DNA from 4 places in the Staphylococcus massiliensis genome. Region 2 is predicted to be linked to each of the others. Evidence: riboswitches for the same ligand, from Rfam matches in the RefSeq annotation. Region 2 holds a riboswitch; each other region holds the start of a gene.

The links. A riboswitch is a leader RNA that binds a small molecule or an ion and turns the genes downstream of it on or off. The one in region 2 is predicted to bind thiamine pyrophosphate.
Region 1: it holds a riboswitch for thiamine pyrophosphate, as region 2 does, so the genes downstream of both, tenA (thiaminase II) here and thiC (phosphomethylpyrimidine synthase ThiC) in region 2, are expected to answer to the same signal.
Region 3: it holds a riboswitch for thiamine pyrophosphate, as region 2 does, so the genes downstream of both, ACF3N8_RS02440 (thiamine phosphate synthase) here and thiC (phosphomethylpyrimidine synthase ThiC) in region 2, are expected to answer to the same signal.
Region 4: it holds a riboswitch for thiamine pyrophosphate, as region 2 does, so the genes downstream of both, ACF3N8_RS10440 (ECF transporter S component) here and thiC (phosphomethylpyrimidine synthase ThiC) in region 2, are expected to answer to the same signal.

Annotation. Positions count from the first base shown of each region.
Region 1 is NZ_CP171119.1:1,138,403-1,142,539, reverse strand. Features, by position in the region: gene thiM (hydroxyethylthiazole kinase) at 1-321, opposite strand, end outside; gene thiD (bifunctional hydroxymethylpyrimidine kinase/phosphomethylpyrimidine kinase) at 314-1,126, opposite strand; gene tenA (thiaminase II) at 1,130-1,807, opposite strand; TPP riboswitch at 1,897-1,996, opposite strand; gene ACF3N8_RS05410 (SceA protein) at 2,146-2,868, opposite strand; gene ACF3N8_RS05405 (transglycosylase family protein) at 3,198-4,031, opposite strand.
Region 2 is NZ_CP171119.1:120,723-124,859, forward strand. Features, by position in the region: gene ACF3N8_RS00500 (bifunctional metallophosphatase/5'-nucleotidase) at 1-621, opposite strand, end outside; gene ACF3N8_RS00505 (SdpI family protein) at 640-945, opposite strand; gene ACF3N8_RS00510 (hypothetical protein) at 920-1,171, shown strand; TPP riboswitch at 2,152-2,254, shown strand; gene thiC (phosphomethylpyrimidine synthase ThiC) at 2,388-4,133, shown strand.
Region 3 is NZ_CP171119.1:515,088-519,224, forward strand. Features, by position in the region: gene lpdA (dihydrolipoyl dehydrogenase) at 1-49, shown strand, start outside; gene ACF3N8_RS02430 (CadD family cadmium resistance transporter) at 277-939, shown strand; gene ACF3N8_RS02435 (IS6 family transposase) at 1,093-1,767, opposite strand; TPP riboswitch at 1,975-2,084, shown strand; gene ACF3N8_RS02440 (thiamine phosphate synthase) at 2,081-2,737, shown strand; gene ACF3N8_RS02445 (FAD-binding oxidoreductase) at 2,730-3,842, shown strand; gene thiS (sulfur carrier protein ThiS) at 3,832-4,032, shown strand; gene ACF3N8_RS02455 (thiazole synthase) at 4,034-4,137, shown strand, end outside.
Region 4 is NZ_CP171119.1:2,162,596-2,166,732, forward strand. Features, by position in the region: gene auxA (lipoteichoic acid stability factor AuxA) at 1-1,276, opposite strand, end outside; gene graF (glycopeptide resistance-associated protein GraF) at 1,423-1,551, shown strand; TPP riboswitch at 1,713-1,812, shown strand; gene ACF3N8_RS10440 (ECF transporter S component) at 1,883-2,458, shown strand; gene ACF3N8_RS10445 (ABC transporter ATP-binding protein) at 2,471-3,874, shown strand; gene ACF3N8_RS10450 (energy-coupling factor transporter transmembrane protein EcfT) at 3,867-4,137, shown strand, end outside.

The DNA.
Region 1 (4,137 bases), 1.0 Mb from region 2:
ATCTAAGAATTTACGCACAAAGGATTTCCTAAATGATGATGCACCAACCGCTACTGGATCAAAGACAACAGGTACGCCTACACGATTTGCGATTTTACCGAGTTCTAACATGACGTTACTTTTATCTTTTGTCATCGTACCAATATTAATGAGCAAAGCATCTGCCACTTTGTAAAAGTCCTCAGCTTCCTCTACTGCTTCACTCATAGCAGGACTGGCACCTAAACTTAATAGACCATTGGCAGTAAAGTTTTTAACAACGTCGTTTGTGTAACAAACTACGAGTGGTGCCTTTTCACGAAGTTCAAGTAATTTATTCATCATCTAACCCCTTTAATTTCTGATAAGCAAAATGATTAACAGGGCCACGACCTTGGCCAATTTCAGGTGTGTATTTAATAGCTAGTGAGATGAAGGATTTCGCTTTCTTAACCGCTTCATACATCGTTTTACCTTTAGCAAGCTCAGCTGTTATCACACTTGAAAATGTACAACCTGTACCATGAGTATGCTTGGTATCATAACGTTCTTGTTCGAACGTATAAGATTGATCTTTCGTAAATAGGTAGTCCGTTGCATTACCTTCTAAATGACCACCTTTGATAATAACGCCTTTAGAACCAATATCTTCAATGAATACTTTGCCTGCTTGATGAATTTTTTCTTCACTATCAAGCTTAAAACCAACGATTTCTTCAGCTTCTGGTATATTAGGCGTCACTACGTCTGCAAGCGGTAATAAAATATTTTGAAGTTCAGATTTACCTTTATCGTCCATGAGTGAATCGCCACTTTTAGCAATCATGACTGGGTCGATTACATACGGAATTTGATAATTCTTAACGTAAGAAGCGATTACTTCCATCATTTCTTTCGTTGGAATCATGCCCGTCTTCATCGCGTGCGGTACCTCGTCTGTGAAGACACTTTCAAGTTGTTCTTCTAACCAGTCTACCTCTAAGTTATGAATATGTTGAACACCTTTAGAATTTTGAGCTAAGACACTTGTAAAGGCTGCCATACCATAGACACCGCAAGCATGGAATGACTTTAAGTCTGCCATCGCACCAGCGCCGCCAGTCGGATCTGTACCTGCAATCGTTAAAGCTATTTTAGGTTTTCTCATCATTTAACCTCCATAGTTCCATTCTTCTTTATTGTATGCCATGTTGAAGAAGCGTCTTTCATGATTCGCACTTTGTAAGAAATTCTTTTCAAGAACTTGCTTCTCTTCGTCAGTCATATTTTGAGTACGTTCGTCTAACCATGAATCAATTTGTTCGATAAGCGGATCCATCTCAGTATCATAGAATTCAAACCATTTCTTAAATGGATTATCATCACTAAATTGATGGTCTTTCATCGCACGTTTACCTACTTGTTGATATACATATGGGCATGGCGCCATTGCAGTAATTGTGTACGCCACATTATCAAAAGCATAAGCGTTGTAATACATATGCTTAATATAGTGGTCTGCTGCTGGGAACCATTCCCCTTTTTCAATGATGCTTTCATATGATTCGCCTACATATTCAGCTAACGTGATGTGCGCATCAACTTCGCCTGAGCTCGCAAAATTAATTTGTTCTGTTAAAAATTGAATTTCTTCTTTTGAATCAACCTTAGGAATCAATAATGCATAAATCTTTGCAAATTCGTTTAAATAACGTGAATCTGCTTGAAGGTAATGTTTAACTGCTTCTTTATCAAGCTCGCCTTCAATCATCTTTTGAATAAACGGATCTTTGTAAATTGCCTCTACAATTGGTTCTGCTTTCTCTTTAAGTTCTTTTGCAAATGACATGATTATGCATCCTTTCTATTTGTATATTAAAAAGGACTGCTCTTTAAAAGCAGTCTAACGCATTGTCATTTGTTATTCTTTCCGACTCATGAATACGTTGACTACTTTCCTACGTTGGTATAAACCAAATCAGGTTCGAAAGGGTTTAGTAAAACTATCTCAGCCTATTCGGCACCCCTAGCAGTCTTTTATTGTCTTCAATTTAAAGTTAACAGACATTGTTGTCCGATTCAAATTATCAATCTTTAAAAAGGCTTGATTGACGTATTTTTACAATAGGTAGCTTATTTGCTCATAAAAAAAAGACCCGGAATAAATCCAGATCTTTTATAGTCGGCTTACCACCAATTGTTAGCTAAACGGAAGTTAACAGCGTTTTCTACTGAACCGTAACGTTGTACAGCGTAGTTAAGCATACCTTGAGTTTGGTAAGCTACTGAACCTGTACCCCAGTGTTCTTTAGTTTGACCTAAACCACGGTAACCATACGGGCTTACGATATTAGGATTACCACCAGATTCAGGTAATACGATATTTCTCCACATAGAATCAGTACCACCAGCAGCGATGAATTGATCATATACTGAACCGCCAGTTGAAACAGCTTGTGTTTGAACTTGTCTTTGAACTGGTGCTTGAGTAACTTGTGGTGCTTGGTAAGTAGTTGTAGATGTTGTTACATTTGAAGTCGTATTACTTACTTGATTGTATGATTGTGTATGAGTAGTTTTTGGCGCTTCATAAGAAACTGCAGATGTTTTAACGTCTGCTTTGTATCCTGGTAATAATTTTGAAGCGTCTTGTTCACCTGCACCATAGCTCCATGCCCAGTAAGTACCGTCAGATACGAAGCTATAGTTTAATCCGTTGCAGTTAAAGTTAATATTGTATGCACCTTCTTGAACTGGTGCGTTATTTAATTGGTCTTGGTGATATAAAGCTAAGTTAACTAATTTGTCTTGGTTTACAGTGTATTCGCTTGCTTCAGCTGTTTGACCAGCAGTTACGCCAGTAACACCTAAAGTTAAAGCTAAAGTTGATGATGCGATAAACTTTTTCATAATTTAAGGTTTCCTCCCATAAAGTAATGATTTTAGCCTTTAAATTTATTACTGCATTTAATTTAACACATTATTTTTTCAAACATATTACAGACACATAAAAGATAAAAGTCTTTTTTTACATATGTATTACACCGGAAATTATTTTATAGTTTAAACTAAAAATTGTATTTATTATTTATTAGAGTTTCTAAATATTGGACTTTTCTAAAGAAATCGCACTCGATACTTTCACCTTTATTAAGGGGTTTATAGCGATGACATTCTATAAAAGAACGCAAAAAAGCACGAGACATTGATTTGTCCCGTGCCTGAAAATACGATATATATTATGCAGTTACCCAGTGATGTGCACCTTGACCATTGTTATATAATTTTACTGCTGTTGCATCTTGAACGTGTTCTGGTACTTGTGCTGGAGAAACACCAACGTATTCAGCTGGTGCTACTGAGTCCCAAGTAGATTGTAAGAATTGATATTTACCTGCTGCACCTGATGTAGGGTTAATAGCTGTTGGGTCACCGTTTGATTCACGTTGCGCGATAGTTTGTAAGTGTGCAGGAATTTGAACGTTTTGAGTAGCTGCTTGTTGTTGTGCTACTGCTTGTTGTTCTGCCGCTGCTTGTTGCTCTGCTGCTTGTTGTTCTGCTGCCGCTTGTTGTTCTGCCGCTTGTTGTTCTGCTGCTTGTTGTTCTGCTGCTTGTTGTTGTGCTACTGCTTGTTGTTCTGCTGCCGCTTGTTGTTCTGCTGCCGCTTGTTGTTCTGCCGCTGCTTGTTGCTCTGCTGCTTGTTGTTCTGCTACTGCTTGTTGCTCTGCTACTGCTTGTTGTTGTGCAGCTTGTTGATTCGCTACTGCAACTTCTTCTTGTTCATGATTTGTTTGTGCTGCAACGTTTTCATCAACGATTAAGTCATCGCCAGCATAGATTAAATCTGATGATAATTCGTTCCAATCCATTAATTCTTGAACTGATGCATTGTATTCAACACCTAATTCACTTAAAGTGTCTCCCCATACTAATTTGTGTACACCATCGTTTTGAACGTCTGTGTTAGCTTCTTGTCCTGAATTTGTTCCACCTGCGTGTGCCTCTTCATTAACTCCGATACCAGCTGCTAATAGTGCTGCTGTCGCTGTTGAAGCTACAAATAATTTTTTCATCAAAAAATCCTCCCACATAGGTTTTATTCAATGACTTATTTTGCTACATTCATCGTATCAAAAGATTATTGATTTGAAGTTACAAGTAAATAACGAAATCTATTTT
Region 2 (4,137 bases):
TTGTTGTTCCGTTTCGTTTCCTGTTTCGAGATCACGTTCAAACCCGCCGTGGTAGCTCACTACGACGATATCTGCTTTGTCGCGAACAGATTGGATATGGGCTTTTAAATAAGAAACTGTGGTTTCAAATTCAAGTCCAGCAATGATTTCAGGTTTCTCCCAGTTCGGAATATAAGGCGTTGTAACGCCGATTATGGCAACTGTAACGCCATCGATTTCCTTGTAGACGACGTCGTGACCAGTGAACGGTTTGCCATCAGTCGTGATATTGGCAGACAACACCGGGTAATTCAGGCGGTCGAGCGTGTCATGCAGGTACGGTAAGCCGAAATTAAACTCGTGATTACCGATGACACCAACGTCAAATCCTATCTGATTATAGACCTTCGTTAACATTTCGCTCGATTGCAGCTCACTATTTAAATAGAAACAGAACGGCGAACCTTGGATGAAATCCCCGTTCTCAATGAGCAGGGTATTAGTGTTGGCTTGGCGTTCCTTTTCAATGAGTGTCTGAATCTTTAAAAGCCCTTTCGATAGTTCTTGGCCTTTATGTTGATAATTTGTTGGGAAGATGTATCCATGAATGTCACTTACGGATAAAATCACAATTTCTTTCATCTTTACTGCTCCTTTAAGTTAAATGTATTTCTCGACGAGATAGATGATCCAACCGATGCTTGCGAAAATGAGTACGGATTGAATGATGACGCTTGTAATCAGTACGTTGTCTGAGAAGTAGATGAGCGCGCATATGTCGAAAACGAATATGGGAACCGCGCATATACTGAGTCGTTTGAAAACCCTTAGGCTGAAGTGCGCCGATAGTTTTTGCGCGCGGATAAAGTTTTTAGTTGATTTGAGTGCTTTCGGGGTTCGGTACCCTACCCATCGATTCGGTTTCGTCGGCGGTAATTCTTTGAAAAGATTAGCGAGTGCGAACATAAATAAGCTTGCCGGTAGTAGTGTGATGGTAACCCCTCCTTTGTATGTGGTTGGCGGTTTGTGTAATACGGATAGTGCTGGTGTACGTAGACGTAGTGATGGCGTCGGTGTATGTTTACGTGGTGTCGGTGCTCGTTTACGACGCGGTGCTAGGGCTGGCGTCGGAGTACTTAAACGTGGTGTCGGCGCTCGTTTACGACGCGGTGTCGGGTTTAGTATTGTTTAGAGCTGTTACGGCGGGTTTGATTTACACGTTTCTTAAGTCTTGTAAATTTAGACCCATTTGGTTTACACGTTTTTGTAGTCTTGTAATCTAAAAGCCCTATGGTTTACACGTTTTCCAAGTCTAGTAAATTAAAAGCCATTTCATTTACACGTTTCTGCAGTCTTGTAATTTAAAAGCCCTTTGATTTACACGTTTTCGTAGTCTTGTAATTTAAAAGCCATTTGATTTACACGTTTCTGCAGTCTTGTAATTTAAAAGCCATTTGATTTACACGTTTTCCAAGTCTTGTAAATTTAGACCCGCTTGATTTACACGTTTCCGATTTCTTGTAATTGTAGATGTAATACTCCCGTTTATCACGTTCCAATTTTCTTGATAAACCAACGCCCTTCGTTTATCACGTTTTACTTTTCTTGATAAACCAAGCCCCTTCAATTATCACGTTCTACTTTTCTTGATAAACCAACGCCCTTCGTTTATCACGTTTCTACTTTCTTGATAAACCAACGCCCTTCGTTTATCACGTTCTACTTTTCTTGATAAACCAAGCCCCTTCAATTATCACGTTTGAACTTTCTTGATAAACCAACGCCCTTCAATTATCACGTTTGAATAAACGTGATAAACCGACTTTCTTAAAGGGCTTTTCACAGGGCGACGGGACAAAGCAAGTATGCGTTATGTAAGACAACGTTTATCAATTAGCGATACTTTAGCAGTTAGTGAATAGTTACGTAAGACGGCGTTTGGCCATTAGTGAAAATTCGATAGCTAGTTTAAAGGTACGTAAGACGACGTTTATTAATAAGCGATAAATTTGCAGTTAAATCAACGTTACTTAAGACTGCCAATAAGCAATGACTACAAAAAGTTTCCGAACCTGTAAACCTCACTGAAATACCAGTATCCAACCTTTCATAAATTTTTGATTATTTGTCTTTTCAAAAAATGAATGATAGAGTAATAATTATAAATTAAATATTTGTTGCTAGGGGTGCCATTTGAGCTGAAAGAAACGATTTGTTTTAACCCTTTGAACCTGATTTGGTTAGTACCAACGTAGGGAAGCATGACACATATCTATTTTAACATTGAATGGATATCCTGTTGTACTATATATGATGCAATAGGATTATTTTATGATACATAGATACCTCATGGGGTTGTTTAGCCCTTTGTGCCTCCTAGCAATTAAAATTGTTTAGGAGGTTTTTTTGTGAATCAAGAAGAGATTGAGTTAAAGAAACAGTTTCCATCTAGTAAGAAGATTTACATTTCTGGTGAGGATCCTGATATCAAGGTGCCTTTCCGTGAAATTACGCTTTCTAATACGGTGACGGATGAAGGCGAACGCGAAAACCCACCGTTTGTAGTTTATGACACGGCTGGACCTTACCATGATGACGATTATGAAGTCGATGTGAAACGTGGTATTCCAAAATTACGTGAACAATGGATTAACGACCGTGACGACATTGAAACGTATGAAGGTCGTAAAGTTCAATCATTAGATAACGGATTCAAAAAAGAAGGTCATGACAAATTTGTTGAAACACCTTTCGAATATCAACCTAAACGTGCGAAATCAGAACAAAATGTAACGCAAATGCATTACGCGAAACAAGGTATCATTACGAAGGAAATGAAATTCATCGCGGCACGTGAAAATATGTCAGCGGAATATGTGCGTGATGAAGTTGCACGTGGACGCGCTATTATTCCAAACAACGTCAACCACCCTGAGTCAGAACCGATGATTATTGGTAAAAACTTCCAAGTTAAAATTAACGCTAACATCGGTAACTCTGCCGTAAGTTCTTCAATCGAAGCAGAAATTGAAAAACTTGTATGGGCGACTCATTGGGGCGCTGACACTATCATGGATTTATCTACAGGTAAAAACATTCACGCGACTCGTGAATATTTATTACGTAACTCACCTGTTCCAGTTGGTACTGTTCCAATTTACCAAGCACTTGAAAAAGTAGACGGTATTGCTGAAAACTTAACTTGGGAAATCTATCGCGATACATTAATCGAACAAGCTGAACAAGGCGTAGACTACTTTACAATTCACGCTGGTGTTCGCTTACACTATGTGCCACTAACTGTCGATCGTTTAACAGGTATCGTATCTCGTGGTGGTTCAATCATGGCACAATGGTGTCTTGCGCATCATAAAGAAAGCTTCTTATATGAACACTTCGATGAAATCTGTGAAATTTGTAATAAATACGATATCTCGATTTCACTTGGTGACGGTTTACGTCCTGGCTCAATTTACGATGCGAACGACGAAAGCCAAATCGAAGAGTTAAAAACACTTGGTGAACTTACAGACATCGCTTGGGAACACGATGTTCAAGTGATGATTGAAGGTCCTGGACATGTACCACTTCAAAAGATTAAAGAAAACCAAGATCTCGCTGACTTCCATTGTAAAGAAGCACCATTCTACACGCTTGGACCGCTAACAACAGACATTGCGCCAGCTTACGACCATATCACATCAGCAATTGGTGCTGCGAAGATCGCAAGCCACGGTACGGCGATGTTATGTTATGTAACACCTAAAGAACATCTAGGTTTACCTGATAAAAACGACGTTCGCGAAGGTGTTGTGACATATAAAATTGCAGCGCATGCGGCCGATTTAGCAAAAGGACTTCCTAATGCGCAAGACCGTGATGACGCGATTAGTCGTGCGCGTTTTGAATTCAGATGGTACGACCAATTCAATTTATCATTAGATCCTGACCGTGCTAGAAGTTATCACGATGAAACACTTCCAGCTGAATCAGCTAAAGTCGCGCACTTCTGTAGTATGTGTGGACCTAAGTTCTGTTCAATGCGTATTTCACACGACCTTAGAAAGTCTTATAAAGATAAGGAAGAAAAAGAAGAAGGTCTTCGCCAAAAAGCAGAAGAATTCGTAGACAAAGGTAGCAAAATCTACCATTAATAGA
Region 3 (4,137 bases), 390 kb from region 2:
AGAAGGTGTGATGGGACATGCTATACACACGTTGAATAAAAAGCAATAATGTGAATGCAGGCCAACCTGCACTTTTTCATAAGTGCAGGTTGAATTTTTATTAATGGATGGAGACTCATGCACATTTTGTATTGATAGATGTATTACTGTATAAAATTCCTGATGGTATGGATTAATCACTATTCATGAATTTCTAATGAACTGGGTTAATACAAATTATGAAATATATCCAATCGTTTTTCTGACTGTTTATGTACGATGAAGGAGTTGATATAAATGAATTTAATTTTAACTATTCTCTCTGCTTTAGGTTCTTTTATAGTAACCAATGTCGATGATATTTTTGTCTTGATGTTACTGTTCTCTCAAGCAAGGTCACAAACTAAAACGGGTAACAGTGGAATAGTTAGCATGGAGTCGAAAGGAAACCGTATTTATCCAAGAGATATAGTCATTGGCCAATATCTTGGTTTTGCACTTTTAGTTTTAATCAGTCTTTTAGCAACATTTGGAGTAACACTCATTCCTGATCAGTGGGTAGGTTTGCTAGGATTAATACCGATATATCTAGGAGTAAAACTCTTTATAAAGGGTGAAGATGAGGATGAAGGTAACATTCTTTCCAGCTTAAACAAATTTAATAAGTTCTATTTAAGTGTAGCCTTTATCACATTCGCCAATGGCGGAGACAATATTGGAATTTATGTTCCATTCTTTTCTACCTTAAATAACAACCAACTGATAATTACAGTTGTTACTTTCTTTATAATGGTTGCTGTCTGGTGTTTAATTGGCTATCGTCTAGCAAGGTTCAGATATGTTTCTGAAACACTTGAGAAATACGGCCGCTGGATTATCCCAATTGTGTTTATAGGATTAGGAATATATATTATGGTGGAGAACGAAACTTTCCGCGCCATTTTGAGTTTAGTGAATTAAAAATTTCTCAAAAGTACCTCTGATTTACAGTAGGACTTTGATATTTAGAGTAAATATTTATCCTCTGACAAATAATTCTATGGATACGCTCATCGGTTCTGTTGCAAAGTAAAAAAATAAAGCTAACCATTAATTTATCATATCAGTGTTCGCTTAACTTGCTAGCATGATGCTAATTTCGTGGCATGGCGAAAATCCGTAGATCTGAAGAGACCTGCAGTTCTTTTTATATAGAGCGTAAATACATTCGATACCTTTTAAAGTATTCTTTGCCGTATTGATACTTTGATACTTTGTCTTTCTTACTTTAATATGACGGTGATCTTGCTCAATGAGGTTATTCAGATATTTCGATGTACAATGACAGTCAGGTTTAAGTTTAAAAGCTTTAATTACTTTAGCCATTGCGACCTTCGTTAAAGGTGCCTGATCTGTAATTACCTTTTGAGGTTTAGCAAATTGTTTAATGAGACGTTTGATAAACGCATATGCTGAATGATTATCTCGTTGCTTACGCAACCAAATATCTAATGTATGTCCCTCTGCATCAATGGCACGATATAAATAGCTCCATTTTCCTTTTATTTTGATGTACGTCTCATCAATACGCCATTTGTAATAAGCTTTTTTATGCTTTTTCTTCCAAATTTGATACAAAATTGGGGCATATTCTTGAACCCAACGGTAGACCGTTGAATGATGAACGTTTACACCACGTTCACTTAATATTTCAGATATATCACGATAACTCAATGCATATCTTAGATAGTAGCCAACGGCTACAGTGATAACATCCTTGTTAAATTGTTTATATCTGAAATAGTTCATACAGAAGACTCCTTTTTGTTAAAATTATACTATAAATTCAACTTTGCAACAGAACCGAGTTGTCTCTATAAGCGTGATTATGCACAATTAAGCCAGCTGACTTTAGGATACATGTTGTCAAAGTTGAAGTGAGACTTGAAAAGTAAATGATTATAAGTTAGATTGTAAGTAATCGCTAAAACATTATGAAACGAAAATTTAATAGATAGAAACCACTGGAAGTGCCTTTGATAAAGGCTGAGACCGAAGTAATAACTGAGGGATTCCTAGAACCTGATCCAGTTCGCACTGGCGTAGGAAAGTGTCGTTTTCTATGATAAATGTAATCATACAACGTTATTTTTCCACCAGGAAAAGTAACGTTTTTTTATTTGAGGTGAAAATATTGTTTATTGCTATTACACCATATCAAGATTTGTCTAAATCACATATTAAGCATTACTGTGAAATCGAAGGCGTTATCGATTACTTATTAATAAGAGTGCCAATGAATACTGAAGAAGTCATTCAGTGGGTTCACGGATTACTAAAAAATGAGTTTCCTAAGGATAAGATTATTGTTCATAGTGATATCAATGTAATCATACAATGTGACTTGTCGGCAATTCATTTTAGGGAAAGTGATCCTTATATTGAGGAGGTACAAGCTAGTTATCCCGATATGCAAATAAGTATGTCTACGCACCATAAAGATGCTATTGCTAACGCTAAATATTTAGGGCTAGATTTTGTATTATTTGGACACGTATTCGAGACGTCATCTAAACCTCAACAAACACCTAGAGCAAAGTCGGAGGTTGAAGAAGCGCTACAAATTGATATTCCGATTATTGCAATTGGAGGTATTAATCAACATACTTTATCTTCTTTACCTAATGGATTTTCAGGAATAGCCGGTATTTCTGTTTTTAATCAATATTCGAAAGAAAAACTTATAAACATGAAGGAAGTGTGGGATGGACATGTATGATGTCATTATTATTGGATCGGGAGTCATGGGCATGTCAATCGCACGTGGGTTAAGTCAGTCTTTTGCGAATATAGCTGTGATAGATAGAGATGAAGCAGGTAAGCATGCATCTTATAAAGCAGGTGGGATGTTAGGCGCGCAAAATGAATTCACCAAAAATAGTGCTTTGTTTAGTTTGGCAACAATTTCTCAAAAGATGTTCAAACCTCTAAGAGATAGTTTGTTGGAAGAGGTTGGCGTGGATATTGAGTATTTAAATAGTGGATTAATAAAATTGGCTACGAACCATTATGATAATAAAAAGATTGAACAGCAATATCAATTTTTAAGACAACATTTTGCATCTGTAGAACGTCTTAGTCCTACTGATGTTCAACACATGTCCAACGGTGCTATAACTTCAAAACATACAAATGGTATTTATATGCCTGAAGATAATCAAATCAATGCAAACCGCTATACTAAAGGGTTGTTGAAGTCATTATCAAATAGACATATAGATAGAATATACCAAACAACTGTAACCCATATTGAATCCATAAAAGATGGGTACCGTGTGGAGACACGAAATGGAGCTTATTATACTGAAAAGTTAATTGTCACAGGAGGCGCTTGGACAGGAAAACTTTTACAGCAATATTTACCTTGTGAAACGGTTATTGGGGTAAAAGGAGAAGCGCTATTGGTAGAACAACCTGATTTAAACTTGAATATTACCATGTTTCTGACTAATGGTTGTTACGTCATTCCAAAATTAAAAAATAGATATTTAATCGGTGCAACAAGTTACTTTAATGATTATTCAGTTGGGGTGTCTAATTCTGGTAAATCATGGCTTAAATCACAAGCTTTGCACTATATACCAGATTTGAAAAATGGAAAAATCATAAACCAATGGTCAGGTATACGGCCTTATTGTCAAAACGAACAGCCTATTATGGATGAAGTGGATAAAGACTTATTTGTCATTGCTGGCCATTATCGCAATGGAATTTTACTTTCGCCTTTAATAGGTGAGTTGATGAGTCAATGGATTATCAGTGGGCATAGGCCGAAACAATTGTATGATTTTCAGATTAGGAGAGATGAACGAAATGAAATGTAAGATTAATGGTGACGTATTTAACTTTGAACAACCAATTAATATACAAGAAATAATTCAATCATTGGGACTGGATGAAACACGTATTATTGTAGAGCATAATGAAACATTAATTAAGCGAGAACAATTTACATCTCGCATAGTCAATGATGAAGATAACTTAGAATTATTAGAATTTGTAGGAGGCGGTTAATATGTTTAAAATAGGCAACTTTACATTAAATTCAAGATTATTATTAGGTACAGGAAAATTTGATAATGAAGAGATACAAACTCAGGCTATTGCAGCAGCAGAAAC
Region 4 (4,137 bases), 360 kb from region 2:
TCAACTGTATAATAAATGTGATAATAACTGGAATTAACATTAATACAAGTATCGGTGTAATGAATATAGATAATAATAAACCATGGAATAAAATCACAAAGAACTCTGTTACGAGCTTAAAGAATAAGACACTAATCATAAAGAGTTGAATTGTCGTATATTTATCTTTTAAGTAATTTGTGAATGTTGTAATGATATAAATTACGATAATAATTAAAAGAATAAATAAACTTACCCATTCATAAACGTATTGTGTTTGAGATAACTTCCACTCACCTGACATAAATAAACCATTACGGTTATTCAGTTCTATTAGTGTAAAGAATAATAGAATTAAGCCACAAAATACTTGAACGTAAGCAGCTTTTAACCATTTCGGTTTACGCATCCAGTTCGGAATATCGTCTTCTTCAAGTTGTACAATATCATTCCATTTTTGAACGAATTGATCTCGCTTAGCACGTATCTTTTCAATATCAATACTGCGTCGAGTATTACGCGTGAATTCAGTCGTACGGTGTTGTAGGTCTTTAATTTGCGCTTTAGTTTGCGTCGTAAAGCTTCTCTTTTCAGAGCGGTTGTAACCATCACCTCGTAACTCTGATTCAGTCACGGGTAACGCACGTCTTAGGAATAAGAAGTTCCAAATCGCCATTTGGCCAAGTAACCATAAGATGACGAAGAACGAATTAATACTCAACACATCAATCGGCGCGATTTCCTTTCCATCGATTCGAGCATATAAAGCAAGTTGCGTGATGAAATAACTAATCCCATATGAAAAGATAATCCAAAGGTAGTGTTCCTTTCGATGGTTCGGGTTGAGCTCATCTTTATACGCAATATAACCAATATGTACAACAAATGGAATAATAAATATAATCGCAAAGAAACTATAAACTTGCGTCATTAAGATAATTGTTAATAAGAAAAAGATAATCCCTAAAACGAGATAAAAGATAGATATATCATAATCATAACGTGTAGTTTTAGATAATGTTCTCGCAATAAATACGAGTAAGATACCAAATAATAATATAATAATGCCACTTACTATAGGAAATCCACCTATAAATCGACTTAATACTTTAATTACTTCACTAAAGAATGCCATAATGAAGTCCCATAAATTATCAATGTCCATTTCAACTTTTTGATCTTTTTTTAATTTATGAATAAGTGGTACATTAACAAAAATTATAAGACTAAATAATATGGCTAAAGCACCAGTGATATAACTAAAGATTACTTCGGCATGCTTTTTCAAAAAAGACATACTATTCACCTCACAGTTATTATATATGAACGTTTATCAATTGTCTTTAATTATTCACAAATTCGGTCTGAAGTATGAAACATGTTTATACATTAATTAAATCGGTAAATATATACCCATAACCCACTATAAAAGAGGTGCATATTATGTCTGAAAAAGATATTAAGAAAGATGCAGAAAAAGCTAAAGAAAAAGAAGAAGAATTAAAGCAAGATAAAGAGAACGCTTCAGGCGACGATAAAACTGAAGGCGACATTCAAGATACATTTGAATAAGTAAGTGATTCCAGTTTCTAACTTTTAGGAAACTGGAATTTTTTATATTGAATTTAAATTATTTGAAAGCATCATTCATATTATTTATAATTTAGAGTTTTATGTGCCATTAAGTATTGACAATACTTGGTTTTCGGATTACATTTACATTAATCACATAATTAACGCACTAGGGGTGTGTAAACTGAGATGAGGCTTGTCCTCAAACCCTTTGAACCTGATCTAGTTGATACTAGCGTAGGAAAGTGTGCTTACATACCTATGTCTAAGCATGCCTTTTAATTGTTATCAATTAGTTAAGGTGTGCGTTTTTTATTATAGGAGGGAAATTATGAAAAAGGGATTAAAGCTTTCTGATATTCTAGTTACGATTATCATCGCTGTAATATTTGCTATTATTTACAATCTTTGGTGGATGGTATACGAAGTGAGCAAAGTAACTGGGCTACATATTGAAGAGTTAACTTATGGTGTATGGTTTATGGCTGCCGTTGTTGCTTATCTCATTATTCCAAAGCCTGGTATCGCTTTACTAGCGGAATTCGCAGCTGGTGCAGGTGAAACAATTGTAATGGGTAAATTTGATATCGCGACATTAGTCGTTGCCTTTTTACAAGGTTTAGCGAGTGAAATCGTATTCGCGTTATTCAAATATAGCTCACGCACAGTTATGGTTTCTATCTTAGCTGGTGTTGCAGCTGCACTCATAAATTTACCGGTTGATTTCTTCTATGGTTACCTTGCGGAAGTTAAATCATGGAACTGGATTTTATTAATCGGTTTCCGTTTAATTAGTGGTGCTTTAGTTGCTGGTTTATTATCATGGTTACTTGTTAAGTTACTTGATGAAACTGGCGTTACGAAACTATTCCGCCCTGCTTCACAAAAAGATTACGACTCACTTTAAGGAGAATGCATTATGCTAAAAGCATCAAATTTAAGATTAAAATACCCTAGTGGTTCTTACAAAATATTTGATGGCCTTAATGTTGAAATTAAAGATAAAGAGAAAGTACTTTTGCTTGGTCCTTCGGGATCAGGTAAAAGTACTTTACTTAATCTATTAAGTGGCATTGTGCCTGAATTAATTGAACTTCCTTTGAAGTATGATGAATTGATTCAAGATAAAGATAGTGCAGTAATATTTCAAGATCCAGATAGTCAATTCTGTATGCCTAAAGTGTATGAGGAATTGGCTTTTATTTTGGAAAATCAGCGCGTACCCAAAGCTGAAATGAAACCACGTATTCAAGAAGCGCTACAATCTGTTAACTTAGATGTCGACGAAAAGACGAATATCAACCAACTAAGTGGTGGTATGAAACAAAAGCTTGCGATTGTTGGCGCCCTTTTACAGAATGCGAATACATGGTTCTTTGATGAACCAACTGCAATGTTAGATATCAATGCAACTGAACAACTTTGGTCTCAAATTATAGAGTTATGGCACGATAAAACCGTGTTAATTGTTGAACATAAGGTTGAACACATTTGGCAACACGTAGACCGAGTTATTTTGATGAATGAAAATGGTGAAATCATAAAAGATGATACGCCAATGAATATTATTCAGAATCATGAGGCTTTATTAAGTGAATATGGGGTGTGGCACCCTAAAGCATGGGCTAATGCGCCAGAACCACGTTTAAATGCACTTTCGCGTCAAGATACTTATTTTCATTTTCAAAAAGGAGCGGTAAAACGAGGCAAAAAGGCTTTGTACCAAGTTGACGATTTACAGATCGGACTTGGTGATTGGATTACATTAACTGGCCCTAATGGTTCGGGTAAGACGACATTGTTTGAGTCGATGATGCAATTGATTCCGTATAAAGGGAAGATGACTTACCACGGTAAAACGCTGCGTAAAGTGCGTGATGCGGCGAAAAATATCTATCTCGTTTATCAGAATCCTGAACTGCAATTTATTCAAAATAGTGTTTATAAGGAGATTTATATTAACTTTCAATATCAAAATCCTGAAAAAGCCCATGAAAAAACCAAGGAAATGATCCAATTACTACGTTTACAACATGTTGAATCACAACACCCTTTCGAACTTTCAATGGGTCAAAAGCGACGTTTAAGTGTGGCTACTGCTTTAAGTACGAATGCGGATATTATCTTGCTGGATGAACCAACGTTCGGACTTGATAGTCATAATACATTTCAACTGATTGATTTATTCCAGTCTCGCGTTGAAAATGGCCAAACGATTATGATGATTACGCATGACCCGCATATTATTGATCGTTATCCGACGAGACGATTTGAGATTCAGGATGGAAAATTGGTTGAAGAAGTAGGTGATATCAATGGTTGAGATGTGGAAACGTTATGAAACTTTCGTTGATCATGTAAATATCGTTACGAAATTATTGATTGGTATTATCCTCTTTTTCTTCATTATATTCGTGCATAACTTCGACGTAATGCTCTACCTCGCGCTAGTGATGTTTATCTATTTGATGATCTTTAATGGTTCTAAGTTGAAGGTCGTGCTATTGGTCACGAGTATCGGCGTGATATTTAGTTTAATTTCGTCATTATTTATGATCTTCTATGGTGAAGGGTCTCATACGTTAT